3 regions of the Staphylococcus hsinchuensis genome follow, and region 2 is predicted to be linked to each of the others. Evidence: riboswitches for the same ligand, from Rfam matches in the RefSeq annotation. Region 2 holds a riboswitch; each other region holds the start of a gene.

Region 1 (3,290 bases), 490 kb from region 2:
CAACTTTATTCGCTGTTTGACCAATTTTAATGATATCCATTTCTTGATCTTTCGTTAATGTACCAATGTTAATAAGCAAAGTTTGCGCAACTTGTAACATATCTTCTGCTTCTTCAGGCGCTTCACTCATTGCAGGGCTTGCTCCTAGACTTAACAAACCATTTGCAGTGAAGTTTTTTACTACATCATTGGTATAACAAATCACTAATGGATTTTGAGTTCTTAACTGTTCTAAATTATTCGTCATCTAAGCCGACCTCTTTCATGTACGCAAAGTGATTCACTGGCCCTCTTCCTTGGCCTATTTCTGGTGTATGTTTAATACTTAAAGAAATGAATTTTTTCGCTTTTTGAACCGCTTCATAAATAGATTTACCTTTAGCAAGTTCAGCAGTTATGACAGCTGAGAAAGTACACCCTGTACCGTGTGTATGTTTTGTATCATAACGTGGCTCTTCGAATGTATACACATCATTTTGCGTAAAAAGATAATCTTTTGCATTCTGTTTATCTTCTGAATGGCCGCCTTTGATAACGACCCCTTTGCTGCCTATTTCATTGATAAAAACTTTTCCTGCTTGATAAATAGACTGTTCATCATTAATAGTTAAACCAGTAATTTCTTCTGCTTCAGGTAAATTTGGCGTTGCTACCATTGCATAAGGAAGTAATATATTTTGTAAATCTGCTTTAGCGTCATCTTCCATTAATGAATCTCCACTTTTTGCAAGCATAACTGGATCAATCACGTAAGGTAAATCAGGATATTTCTTTAAATAATCACGAATTAATTCCATCATGGGTTTGGATGCAATCATCCCTGTTTTAATCGCTTGAGGTAATTCATCATCAAATATACTCTCCATTTGTTCTGCCAACCAACTTTGATCAAAGTTGTGAATGTGTTGTACACCTTTCGTGTTTTGAGCAACAATACTTGTAATAGCAGCCATTCCATAGACACCACATGCATGGAATGATTTTAAATCTGCCATAACACCAGCACCGCCTGTAGGATCAGTGCCTGCAATAGTCAGTGCTATTTTAGGTTTATTCATGTGCATCTCCTCCAAATGACCACGCTTCTTCATTATATGACATTGCAAAGAAATTGCGTTCATGCACAGTACTTTGTAAGAAACATTCTTTAATTTCTTGTTTTTCATCTTCTGTACAATGTTCAGTTAATTTATTCATTAATTCATCAAATACTTCAACTAATTCGTCCATTTCAGTACTGTAAAATTCAAACCATTTTTTCAGACCAGATTGTTGATTTAAAGCATCATCTTTTAATGCTTGTTTAGCAATAACTTGGTAAACATATGGGCAAGGTGCCATTGCTGCAATCGTAAATGCTGCGTTTTCTTTAGCAAAGGCATTGAAATACATATGTTTAATATAATGATCGCCGCTTGGTGGCCAAACTTTTTCTTGTACTATTTCTTCATATGGTTCACCGACGTAATCTGCTAATATTTCATGCGCTTCTACTTCTCCACCCACTATGAATTGGATTTGTTCCACTAAAAATTTCACATCGTCTAATGATGATAACTTTGGAATAATTAATGCGTAGATATTCGCAAACTCTTTTAAATAAGAAGCGTCTGCTCTTAAATAAAATTTTGTAGCTGCTTTAGGTAATTCGCCGTGTAACATATCTTGAATAAAAGGGTCATTATAAATATCGTTGATAATTGGTTGCGAATCTTTTTTTAATTCTTCAGAAAATAACAAGTTGAATCCTCCTCAATAAAAAAACTACATTCAACGTAAGAATGTAGTTAATAATAGTTAATATCAATCGACTATAATGAAACTACTTCCCTACGTTGGTTTTAACCAAATCAGGTTTAAGGGTTTGAACACTATAATTCATCTCAGCCTATAGGCACCCCTAGTAGATTTTCTATAATATTTTGTTAAATTAACCATAACAAAACCACTATTCATTTGCAAAAGAACGGTTTGTTGAGCTATCTAAAAGTATTACATAATAAAAAAGAGTGAATACCGAATTCGGTATCCACTCTTCTTATATATTCATTTATATGAAAATTTATATTATGCAGTTACCCATTGTGAAGGACCAACAGTGTTGTATAATTTCATAGCTGCAGCGTCTTGTACTGATTCAGGAGCGTTTGCTGGTGATACACCTTTGTATTGAGCTGGTGCTACTGAATCCCAAGTGCTTTGTAAGAATTGATATTTACCTGCTGCACCTGATGAAGGGTTGATTGCGTGGATGTTACCACGTGATTCGCGTTGAGCGATTTGTTGTAAATGACTGTTTACATGTACTGAAGAACCAGTTGAAGCTGATTCGTTTGTTGTTTTTTGAGCTGGTTGAGCTTGTTTAGTTGTTGTTTGTTTTGGTTGTTGAGTTGCTTTTGTTTGTGGAGCAGCTTCTTGTTTTACAGCTGGTTTAGCAACTGATTTATGAGAAACTTGTTTAGTTTGAGTTTGGTTGTTTGAACCTTGATCACCATTTACGTACCAGTTAGAGCCGTATTTCCATGACCAGTAAGTACCATTTGATTCGAAATCATAGTGTAATTTGTCATATTTGAAGTTATAGTTATAAGCACCTGAATGTACTGGGTGTTCATTTAAATACTCTGGATTATGTTGAGCTTTGTTAGCTAAGTCTGCTTTATTGATATTTTGTTCTGCAGCATCTGCTGAATGTCCTGCTACTGCGCCAGTTACGCCTAAGCCTAATGCTAAAGTTGAAGTGATAACTGTTTTTTTCATTTCAATAAATCCTCCTATAAGATAATTAATTGTTTGATTAATTTGCTAAATACAATGTAACATCTTAAATCACCTTGTAGGTTACAGCCAAATGAAAATAACAGCTTTATTTTTACATATAGATTACATGTACTTTTACAATAATTAGTGCTAATAATTTCTTTATCGTTTGCTATGTTCAAATTTTACTGACAATTCTATCAATTGGTGCATGTAATACCTTTGTAAAATATCTGATTATTCTGTTTTTATTAACCATAAATTTACCTTTAATTTGCAATGACAGTATTTTATAAGTTTAAAAGTTTTAAATCTCTAGTAATTTCCATCATTTTATGTATGACATTTTGATAACAAATCTATCCTTCGATAGCTGGGGGAGGTCTAAAGAAGGATAGTATGTTTAAGAAGTATAATTGATAGTAGGAAATAAATGTGTATTAATTTAATAATGAACAACATAGATAAGTATTAAAATTAGGGGGAGTTTTAAATGATTTCGTACAAGTCACTGTCTTGTATCGTGTCTT
Region 2 (3,290 bases):
AATGAAATGAAGCACGCCGTAGTTAAAGGATTATCTTTTTCAGGGCAAATGCACAGTTTAGTTATTATTGATGAACATAATCAGCCTATAAGACCAGCGATATTGTGGAATGATACGCGTTCTACACCACAATGTGAACAAATCATTCGAACAATAGGAGACTACGTGGTGTCTAATCCAGTGTTAGAAGGCTTTACATTAACGAAGTTGTTATGGGTGAAAGATAACGAACCTGATAACTGGCGTAAGATCAAAACATTCATGTTACCTAAAGATTATGTACGCTTTAAATTAACAGGCAACGTTCATATGGAATATTCTGATGCTTCAAGTACATTGTTACTAGATCCAAAGGAGAAGAAGTGGCGCAAAGATATTGCAGATCTGTTTGGAATTGGCGATATTTGTCCCGAACTTGTTGCGTCACAAGACTTTGTAGGAATGGTAGATAAGCTTGTTGCAGAGGAGTTAGGATTGAACGAAGATGTAGCAGTGTTTGCAGGTGGAGGAGATAATGCTTGCGGAGCACTTGGAGCTGGTATTATCCATCCGAATGACACGCTTTGTAGCATCGGCACTTCAGGTGTTGTATTGTCATGTGAAGATCAACAAAGTAAAGAATATAGACATAATATGCATTACTTTAACCACGTGTTAGACGATATGGACTATGTAATGGGAGTCACATTAGCAGCTGGTGGCAGTCTAAATTGGTTGAAGAATAATGTGTTAACGCAGTTTGATTATCCAGAAATTGTTAAAATGGCGAGCCAATCAACTGTAGGAAGTAGAGGGTTGCTATTTACACCGTACTTGTCAGGTGAACGTACGCCCCATGGAGATTCATCAATAAGAGGTAGTTTCATTGGCTTAAGTGTGATGCATACAAACAATGATTTGGCGCGTGCAGTAATTGAAGGTGTAACATACTCATTATTTGATTCTATTCAATATTTACGATCCCAAGGAAAGTCTATTGATCATGTTGTTGCCATTGGTGGCGGTGCTAGAAGTAATTTCTGGTTACAATTACAAGCAGACGTATTTAATACAAAAGTGAGTAAATTAAAATATGAAGAAGGACCAAGCATGGGGGCAGCGATTATAGCAGTAAATGGTCTAGGCTGGTACGAAAGTTTGGAAGCCGTGTTAAATCAATTTATTGTTTATGACACAACTTTTAAACCTGACCCAAAAATGCATGAACAGTATATGAACTATTTCGATATTTATCAAAACGTTTATCAACAAACACAATCAATTACATCAGAGCTCTTAAAACGTTCACGTTAAGTTGAACTTTTAGAGTTGAATTCTCGTCTAATTAAAGATATTATGAAGTTAAATGTGAATGACAATTATATTAAATTACAACGAAAAACTATAAATTATATATAAACCACTGGAAGTGCCTTTGAAGAAGGGCTGAGACCGAAGTAACGACGGAGGAATTCCTTGAACCTGATCCAGTTTATACTGGCGTAGGAAAGTGGCGTTACTATCAGCGAAATACTTTTATTAAACGTTATTTTTCCTACGGGAAAGATAACGTTTTTTTGTATAGAGGTGAGGAAATGTTTATTGCGATTACACCGTATAAAGTATTAAATGAGCATGATATTGAACATTATCGAAGGATTGAGCAAGATATAGACTTTCTAATGATTCGGACCCCGATGGAAGTTGAACTTTTAGTCGAATGGATTGAACAGTTAAAACTTAATTACTTTCCTATAAACAAAATCATTATTCATAGTGACATCGATGTGCTTGAACGATGTGAACTATGGGCAATTCATTTTAAAGAGCAAGATGCGAGAATAGCACAATTTAAACAAGATAATCCAAACGTTCAAGTAAGTGCATCAACACATTATGAAACTTCCGTGGGTGAGGCACAATCGCTAGGCTTAGACTTTGTATTGTTTAGTCATATTTTTGAAACAGGGTCTAAACCTGGTCAACCACCTAGAACGGATCAAGAAATTTCTAGTGTATTGAAATACGATATTCCCATAATAGCGCTAGGTGGGATAAACAGTAAGACACTCAAACATTTACCTCAAGGGTTTAGTGGAATTGCAGGCATTTCAATTTTTGATAAAGCGCATGAGGATGAACTGAGTGCTTTAAAGGAGGTGTGGCAAGATTATGTATGATGTCATCGTTATTGGGTCTGGTGTGATGGGCATGTCCGTTGCGAGAAAGCTAAGTGAAGCGGGTTTGCATATTGCAGTGATTGATCGTGATGTTCCTGGTATGCATGCTTCTTATAAGGCGGGTGGCATGTTAGGTGCTCAGAATGAATTTCTGGAAGATAGTGACTTATTCAAACTCGCCACACGTTCACAAAAGATGTTTAAAACTTTGAGTGACGAATTAAATTCTGAAGTTGGTATTGATATTCAATATATCGAAAGTGGTCTCATCAAATTAGCTGATGAGTCTAATGATAACGTTACAATTGAACAACAATATCAATTTTTACATCAACATAATCCTGATGTTGAGCTATTAAATGAAGATCGTATGCATCAATTAACAGGTGGTAATAGCCATTTAGCTAACCGGACAGCAATGTACATTCCAGACGACCATCAAATTAATGCAAATTATTATACGAAAGCATTATTTCATTCATTAAAAAGACGAAATATCGACCGTATCTTTAAAACGGAGGTCGAATCAATTCAATCAGTCGAAGGTGGAGGATACAAAGTATTAACACAAGACGATGTGTTAATCGGTCAACAAGTTGTCGTAGCTGGTGGTGCCTGGAGTGGCCAATTATTAGGGTCATACATCCAAGATAAATGCGTGACAGGTGTTAAAGGAGAAGTATTGTTAGTCGAACAACCACACCTCAATCTCGATACTACATTGTTTACGACAAGCGGTTGTTATATCGTCCCTAAACAAAAAGACCGTTATTTAATAGGAGCAACGAGCTATTTTGATGATTACTCAGTTGGTGTTTCTGAGGAAGGAAGAAATTGGTTATTAGAGCGTGCTACCAAACATGTCCCAGGATTAAAAGAAAGTAAAATCTTAAAGCAATGGTCAGGGGTAAGACCTTATTGCACAAATGAACAACCTATTATGGATGAAGTTTCAAGAGATTTATTTGTCATTACAGGTCATTACCGTAATGGAATATTACTTTCGCCGATTATCGGTGAACTGATGAGTCAATGGATACTTAATCAGCATAGACCTCAAATATTAGAAAGCTTTCAGATAGAAAGGAGGCAACGCAATGCATTGCATCATCAATGGTGATCAATTTACTT
Region 3 (3,290 bases), 820 kb from region 2:
GATTATCCATAAGAAATGGGCTTTTCTATGATTAGGATTTAATTCATCCTTATAAATAATGTAACCTATATGTATAGCAAACGGTATGATGAATATGATTGCAAAGAAACTATAAACTTGCGTCATTAATGCAATTGTAATGATGAAGAATAAAACACCTATGACTAAAAAGAAAATAGAAATATCGTAATCATAGCTCGTTGTTCTAAAAAGTGTTACGCCAATATAAATTAATGCAATTCCAAATAATATTATTAAAATAGCACTGATAATCGGGAAACTCCCAATATAATTACTCATCACACGAATTATTTCTCTAAAAAATGCATTTATAAAGTCCCATACATTATGAATATGTAAGTCAATCTTACCTTTACCATTTAATTTGTTTATTAATGATAAGTTCACTAAAATAATGAGACCTAAAAATAGAGAAACAATGCCAATAATATAACTGTATAATATCTCAGCGTGCTTCTTTAAAAAGGACATACCATTCACCTCAAGGTTATTATATATGAACATCGCGTTCTTGTCTTTAATAAATTAGCAAATAAGTCTTTAGTATGATATAAATACCTTATAATTTGCATATTTAAACTTCTACAATACATGTGACAAAAATTTTTAGTACAGAAATTCCAACGTCCTCCATTATATCGTCGACGTTATAACAATTGTTAGTGGTTTAATTTTATCGAAACGGGTAAATATAGAGTGAAACATATTTTACAAATATGGTAAGGAGTGTATGTGATATGAGTAAAGAAGAACAAAACAAACAAGCTGCCGAAGAAGCAAAAAAAGCTGAAGATAAATTAAAAGAACAACAAGAATCTAAAGATGAAGGTTCTGAAGAAACACAACAAGATATTCAAGACACATTAGACTAAAAAATAGATTAACGTCATTCCCTTTTACGTGAATGGCGTTTTTTAATTCATGATTTTTCTTATATTCAAATTACCACAAACATCTGCGTCTGAGACAATAATAGGTTTTTCAGACTTTTTATCAACTTGGCAGTAGATGTCTGAATTGAAAATGCGCTTATAACAAGCTTTTTTCAATCCTAGTCATCCTTCCCGTGTGGGACTACGAAATCTTTATTAGGAAATTCGATTTCTGTCCCACTCCCTTTTTGTCAATGAGTGAAACTACGAAATCTCTATAATAGAAATTTCGATTTCTGTCCCAGTCCCAATTTACGAAAAGAACATTCCATGATAACCTTGACAGGATGTAACAAAAGGCATACATTAGAATTAAAATTTAAATATAACATTCGCACTAGGGGTGTTTTGTGACTGAGATGAGGTAAACCCTCAAACCCTTCGAACCTGATCTAGATGAAACTAGCGTAGGAAAGTGTACCGAATCAATGTGTATACACAAACTGTGATTCGGATGCTTTCGTACGCACAATCTATTTTAGGTTGTGCGTTTTTATATTAGGAGGAAGAACAATGTCAAAAGGACTCAAATTATCAGAAATACTTGTTACCGTATTAATTGCTGTTGTCTTTGCGGTCATATATAACCTTTGGTATGTAGTTTACAATGCAATGAAAGTAACTGGGCTACATATTGAAGAGCTTTCTTATGGCGCATGGTTTATGGCTGCTGTTGTTGCGTACTTAATTATTCCAAAAGTAGGAATCGCATTATTAGCAGAGTTTGCTGCAGGCGCTGGGGAAACAATCATTACAGGAAAATTCGATCCCGCCGTAATGATTTATGCCTTTATCCAAGGTTTAGCTTGTGAGATTATATTCGCTATCTTTAGATATAAGTCTCGTTCAGCAATGGTCGCAATGCTCGCCGGATTATTAACAGCTATCTCTACATTACCTTTAGATTTTGCATATGGTTATTTAAATGAACTAGCAGGATGGAATTTAGCATTATATATTATTTTCCGTCTCATCGGAGGCATCGTAGTAGCTGGTTTATTCTCTTACTTAATCGTTAAGGCATTAGATCAGACAGGAGTAACGAGATTGTTTAGAACTTCAAACAAAAGTGACTACGACAATTTATAAGGGGCTCTTAATGTGATAATCGCAAAAAATTTACGACTTAAATATCCAAGTGTCGATCATAAAACATTTGATAATTTAAATTTAGAAATACCTGATAAACAAAAGGTATTACTTGTTGGTCCATCTGGCTCTGGCAAAAGCACTTTATTGAATGTTTTAAGTGGAATTGTGCCAGAATTAATCGATTTACCAATGAAATACGATAAACTCCAAATTGATAAACATTGTGGCATGATATTCCAAGATCCCGATGCACAATTTTGTATGCCTAAAGTATACGAAGAACTTGCATTTGTGTTAGAAAACCGTCAAGTGCCCAGAGATGAAATGGACAGACACATTGAAGAAGCCTTATCAGCTGTAGGACTAGATGTCGATAAAGAACAATACATTAACCATTTAAGTGGCGGTATGAAACAGAAGCTTGCAATAGCTGAAACATTATTGCAACAAGCCGACACACTGTTTTTAGATGAACCAACCGCGATGTTGGATATCGAATCTACCGCTGATTTGTGGAACAAAATTAAGGACTTATGGTCAAATCAAACTGTCATTATTGTCGAACATAAAGTTGAACACATTTGGCAACATGTGGACCGCGTTATTTTAATTAACTATGATGGTGCGATTGTTGCAGATGATACACCGATAAATATTTTAAACAATTATGAACATCTGTTATCTGAATATGGTGTTTGGCATCCGAAAGCATGGAACGCAGCACCACAACCTATTAAATACCAACCGCAAATAACAGATGATGATAAATTTGAATTTAAAGATACTCATATAAAACGGAGTAAACATGAACTCATCCACATCCCCTATCGAGAAATCGACTCAGGTGAATGGATTACGATTACTGGACGTAACGGCTCGGGTAAAACAACTTTACTTGAATCAATGATGCAGTTAATTAAATACGATGGGAAAATGTATTTTAATCAGAAAAAATTGTCTAAAATTAAAGAAGCAGCTCAACATATGTATCTCGTATATCAGAACCCAGAATTACAATTTATGACGAATTCTGTATATGAAGAAATCAATATTCAGTTTAAAAATCATAAAACAGATGAAAAGAAAGCGGACGCGTTAACACTATCAATGTTACAAACATTAGATTTAGAAAGAGTTAAATCTCAACACCCATTCGAGCTTTCAGTGGGTCAGAAACGACGTTTAAGCGTTGCGATTGCTTTAAGTTCTAATTCAAAGTTTATTATATTAGATGAACCTACATTC

Evidence for each region. A riboswitch is a leader RNA that binds a small molecule or an ion and turns the genes downstream of it on or off. The one in region 2 is predicted to bind thiamine pyrophosphate.
Region 1: another riboswitch for thiamine pyrophosphate. It lies ahead of tenA (thiaminase II); the one in region 2 lies ahead of QQM35_RS02620 (thiamine phosphate synthase).
Region 3: another riboswitch for thiamine pyrophosphate. It lies ahead of QQM35_RS06760 (ECF transporter S component); the one in region 2 lies ahead of QQM35_RS02620 (thiamine phosphate synthase).

Annotation. Positions count from the first base shown of each region.
Region 1 covers NZ_CP128355.1:27,257-30,546, forward strand. The annotation lists gene thiM (hydroxyethylthiazole kinase) at 1-247, opposite strand, end outside; gene thiD (bifunctional hydroxymethylpyrimidine kinase/phosphomethylpyrimidine kinase) at 237-1,058, opposite strand; gene tenA (thiaminase II) at 1,051-1,740, opposite strand; TPP riboswitch at 1,811-1,912, opposite strand; gene QQM35_RS00160 (transglycosylase family protein) at 2,068-2,760, opposite strand; gene QQM35_RS00165 (single-stranded DNA-binding protein) at 3,250-3,290, opposite strand, start outside.
Region 2 covers NZ_CP128355.1:521,666-524,955, forward strand. The annotation lists gene xylB (xylulokinase) at 1-1,293, shown strand, start outside; TPP riboswitch at 1,395-1,505, shown strand; gene QQM35_RS02620 (thiamine phosphate synthase) at 1,575-2,159, shown strand; gene thiO (glycine oxidase ThiO) at 2,152-3,279, shown strand; gene thiS (sulfur carrier protein ThiS) at 3,257-3,290, shown strand, end outside.
Region 3 covers NZ_CP128355.1:1,343,470-1,346,759, reverse strand. The annotation lists gene auxA (lipoteichoic acid stability factor AuxA) at 1-492, opposite strand, end outside; gene graF (glycopeptide resistance-associated protein GraF) at 759-893, shown strand; gene QQM35_RS06765 (hypothetical protein) at 936-1,070, opposite strand; TPP riboswitch at 1,283-1,384, shown strand; gene QQM35_RS06760 (ECF transporter S component) at 1,467-2,042, shown strand; gene QQM35_RS06755 (ABC transporter ATP-binding protein) at 2,055-3,290, shown strand, end outside.